2 regions of the Acidovorax sp. GW821-FHT09B03 genome follow, and region 2 is predicted to be linked to the other one. Evidence: predicted binding sites of a transcription regulator. Region 2 holds the regulator's gene; the other holds the start of a gene.
What was found. The regulator FNR, encoded in region 2, switches genes on or off when oxygen is low (the NO sensors DNR and NnrR bind a similar motif). The targets are predictions, from matches to a motif close to TTGATNNNNATCAA.

Region 1 (2,195 bases), on a different contig from region 2:
GCGCGTGCACAAGCCGCAAGGCTGCGGCCCGGTGCTGGCATGAACGCGACCACGCTGCTGGTCTTTGCGCTCGTGGCCCTGGTGGCCATTGCCACGCCCGGGCCCACGGTGCTGCTGGCACTGGCCAACGGCTCGCGCTATGGCGTACGCCGCTCCGTGCCGGGCATGCTCGGCGCCGTGGCCTCCGACTTCGTGCTGGTGGGTGCTGTGGCGCTGGGCCTGGGCGCTCTGCTCGCGGCCTCGGAGTTCTGGTTCTCCGTCGTCAAATGGGTGGGCGCCGCCTACCTGGCATGGCTCGGGCTGCGCCTGCTGCGCTCGCAGGGCGGGCTGGATCTGTCGCAGGCCGGCAGCGCCGAGGGTGTGACGGCCCGCGGCGTCTTTGCCAAGTCGTTCCTGGTCGCGGTGACCAACCCCAAGGGCTACCTGTTCTGCTCGGCCCTGCTGCCACAGTTCATCGACGCGAATGCACCGCAGTGGCCCCAGTACGCCGCCATTGCGGTGGTGTTCGCGGGCCTGGATTTTGCGGTGATGCTGGCCTATGCCATCGTGGGCGCCAAGGCCGTGCAGTTGCTGCGCCGCCGCGCGGTGCTGTGGCTTGACCGCTGCTGCGGCGGTGCGCTGCTGGCCTTGGCGGGGTCGTTGGCCTTCTATCGCCGCAGCGCCTAGAACCTGTAGCCCAGGCCGATGCCGAACAGCACCGGATCGACCTTGAAGGTGCCGGCCTTGGCACTGCCCGCGAACACGTCGGTCTGGATGTAGACCTTCTTCAGGTCCACGTTCAGGTACAGGTTCTTCGACAGCGGAATGTCCACGCCCACCTGCAGGGCTGCGCCCCAGCTGTTCTTGTCGATGCCCACGCCGGCGGGCAGGTGCACGCTGGAAAAGCGCGTGTAGTTCAGGCCCGCGCCCACATAGGGCTTGAAGCCAGGGGCATCGAAATGGTACTGCAGCAGCAGCGAGGGCGGCAGGTGCTTGAGCGTGCCGATCTTGCCGCCGAGCGTGCTGGCGCGCACGTCGTGCTTTTGCGGCACGGTCAGGACCAGCTCGGCGGCGATGTTCCTGGTGAAGAAGTAGGTGACGTCGACCTCGGGAATGGCCTTGTCATTGACCGACAGGCCCAGGCCGGTGGTGTCCTTGTTGGCGCTGTCCAGGTGCACGGCGCGGGCGCGCACCAGCCAGGGGCCTTCGGATTCTTGTGCCATGGTGGCGCCGGATGCCAGCGCGCAGGCGGCCACCAGGGCCAGTTTCAGCAGCTTGTTGTTGTTCATGGGAGCGATCGATTCGATGCGGTTGAACGGGGACGACCCCCGTGCATGCATTGGGCCCCCGCACGCCCGCGCGTACCTTGCCGCAGATCAACCGATGGGCCGGCTGACGCGGCGCATCAGGCCCCGGATGACGGGGCTTCGATCTGGATCAACAACGGTGCGTGGTGCGTGGCGCGTCAGTGCGCGGCCGCGCCCTTGCCACGCATTTTTTGTACGACGGTCACCACGGCCACCACGAGGCCACCCGCGACGATGCCCACCACGGCATTGAGCAGGTTGGAGATCAGCCCCCCCCACAGCGCTCCCGCGGGCCAGGTGCCGGCTGCAGCGCCCGCCCCTTCCACGGCATGGTGCAGGGCCGGAATGCCGTGTACCAGAATGCCGCCGCCCACCAGGAACATGGCGGCCGTGCCGGCGATGGACAGGAATTTCATGAGCCAGGGCGCCGCATTGACGATGCCCGTGCCCAGGGCCTTGGCCACCGCGCTGCGCTTGTTGTTGAGCCACAGGCCCAGGTCGTCGAGCTTGACGATGCCCGCCACCAGGCCGTACACCCCCACCGTCATGATGACGGCGATTCCCGTCAGCACGGCCACCTGCTGCGCAAACGAGGCTGTCGCCACCGTGCCCAGCGTGATGGCGATGATTTCTGCCGACAGGATGAAGTCGGTGCGCACGGCGCCCTTGATCTTGTCCTTTTCCATGGCCACCAGGTCCACGGCCGGGTTGGCATTGGCCTGGGCACGGCTTTCGTGCTCGGCCTCGTCCTTGCTTTCGCTGTGCAGGAACTTGTGGGCGATCTTCTCGAAGCCCTCGAAGCACAGGAAGGCGCCGCCGATCATCAGCAGCGGCGTGACGGCCCAGGGCGCGAAGGCGCTGATCAACAGCGCTGCAGGTACCAGGATGGCCTTGTTGACCATGGAGCCC
Region 2 (2,195 bases):
GCTCACCACCTGGCCCGTGCCGCAGTGGGCCGTGTGCAGCTCCACCTCGCGCGCCAGGTAGCGCAGGTACACGTCGCCCCGGTCGTGGTGTTTGGTGATGATCTTGTTGCAGGCGCAGTAGTAGCACAGCGACTCGCAGAACGGAATGTGCACATACAGCGACAGCGGCAGCGCCTTGCCCGGCGTGCCCGCCTTGCGCTGGGCCAGGGCCAGCACATAGTCGCTTTCGCCAAAAGCCTCGACGAAACGGTCGGCCGTGGGGTAGGAGGTATAGCGGGGGCCCGGCACGTCGAAACGGGTCAGGAGTTCGGGCGTCACAGCGGTCATGGGGAGCGTTTCCTTGTTGGATATGCACTTTGCCGCAGGCCTACGCCCCCGTCCTTGACCTGGATCAAGTGTTGCGAGGCCCACAGGGCCCACAATTTGATGCATGTCAGCCACCACCACGCTCCTTTCGCCGGATGCGATCCGTTCGCAACCTCCAACAGCTGCTGCGCCCATGAACCCGCTCACCATCAAAGTCGCCTGCTCCAACTGCAACCTGCGCGAGCTGTGCATGCCCGTGGGCCTGAACGACGCCCAGTTGGAACGCATCGACGAGATCGTGGCCACGCGGCGCAAGGTCAAGCGCGGCGGCACGCTGTTTCGCAACGGCGAGACCTTCACCTCGCTGTACGCCATCCGCACCGGCTTCTTCAAGACCTGCGTGGCCACCGAGGATGGGCGCGACCAGGTGACGGGCTTTCAGATGGCGGGAGAGATCATCGGGCTGGACGGCATCGTCAACGACCACCACACCTGCGACGCCGTGGCGCTGGAGGATGCCGAGGTCTGCGTGATGCCCTTCGACCGCATCGAGGAACTCTCGCGCGAGGTCACGGCCCTGCAGCACCACGTGCACAAGATCATGAGCCGCGAGATCGTGCGCGAGCACGGCGTCATGCTGCTGCTGGGCAGCATGCGCGCCGAGGAGCGCCTGGCGGCCTTCCTGCTGAACCTGGTGCAACGCCTGCATGCACGCGGTTTCTCGCAGTCCGAGCTGGTGCTGCGCATGACGCGCGAGGAGATCGGCAGCTACCTGGGCCTCAAGCTCGAAACCGTGAGCCGCACCTTCTCGAAGTTCGCCGAGGACGGCATCGTCGAGGTCAAGCAGCGCCATGTGCGCATCCTGGATACGGACGCGCTCAAGCGCATCGTGAACTCGCAGACGTGTAGCTAAAACATCAGCCCTGGACCTGCAGGCGGGCCAGCACCTCGGTCTTGCCGCTGCGGTCGGCCCGCAGGATCAGCGCCTCGCCCGAGCTGGTGTTGGTGCTGGCCAGATCGGACAGCACGAACATGTGGGTGAACCAGGCCTCGAAGCCACCGCGCCGTGCCGACGCGGCCACCAGCGCCTGGCGCAGCTCGCGCAGATGGCTGGCACCGGTAGTCTCCGGCGCGCCGCGCGGCGAACCCAGCGCGGGCCACACCTGGGGCGCGGCAAATGCCAGAGTAGCACTGTCGATGCAGCGGCACCAGGGGCTCGAAAGCACCTTGGACGGCTGCAACTGGCGCTCCCTGAACCACACCCCGGTGCGCCGTGCCTGCTCGCGCCCTTCTTCGCTGAGGTTGCGCTGCGTGCCGCAATCGCCCAGGCGAAACCCCGGTGGATCGAAGGTGCCCGGTGCCAGCGCATGGCGGAACGCAGCCACCACCCCGCCCTTGCGCAGCAGGGCATCGGCGTCGGAGTCCTGGGCGGCCCAGGCATGCAGCGTGGTCCACGCCAGCCCTGCGCCCAGCAGGGCGCGCCGGCCAACGACCGCCTCAGGCTGCGGGCTGGAAGGCATAGCCATTGCCCGATGCAGCCATGCGCCCGAATGCCGGGAACGGGAAGTGGAAGCCCCCCAGCATGGCCCTGCTGGCAGTAATGCGCTGGAACACCTCGCGCCGCACCTTGCGCGCGGCCTCGGCATCCATGTCGAAGGTCACGGCCCAGTCGGGGTTGCGTGCGAACAGGGCCGGCACATTGGTCAGGTCGGCCACGTAAAAGAAGTTCTGGCCGGCGGACTTGAGCTCGAACAGGGTGTGGCCCGGCGTGTGCCCATAGGCCGCCACGGACTGGATGCCTGGCGCCACTTCGGTGCCCGCGCCGAACTGCACCAGCGTGTCGGCCGGCATGGTTGCAAAAGTGCGGCGCACGTTCTCGAAGGCGCCTT

Region 1: a site for FNR is predicted at 1,407-1,420, ahead of AC07PA_RS13950 (OmpW/AlkL family protein). Genes of this name have one in related genera too.

The regions. Positions count from the first base shown of each region.
Region 1 covers NZ_JBWKPP010000006.1:246,344-248,538, forward strand. Annotated here, with positions in the region: gene AC07PA_RS13940 (DUF1272 domain-containing protein) at 1-43, shown strand, start outside; gene AC07PA_RS13945 (LysE family translocator) at 40-666, shown strand; gene AC07PA_RS13950 (OmpW/AlkL family protein) at 663-1,268, opposite strand; gene AC07PA_RS13955 (DUF808 domain-containing protein) at 1,445-2,195, opposite strand, start outside.
Region 2 covers NZ_JBWKPP010000018.1:45,323-47,517, reverse strand. Annotated here, with positions in the region: gene hemN (oxygen-independent coproporphyrinogen III oxidase) at 1-327, opposite strand, end outside; gene fnr (fumarate/nitrate reduction transcriptional regulator Fnr) at 500-1,219, shown strand; gene AC07PA_RS25645 (histidine phosphatase family protein) at 1,224-1,832, opposite strand; gene AC07PA_RS25640 (MBL fold metallo-hydrolase) at 1,804-2,195, opposite strand, start outside.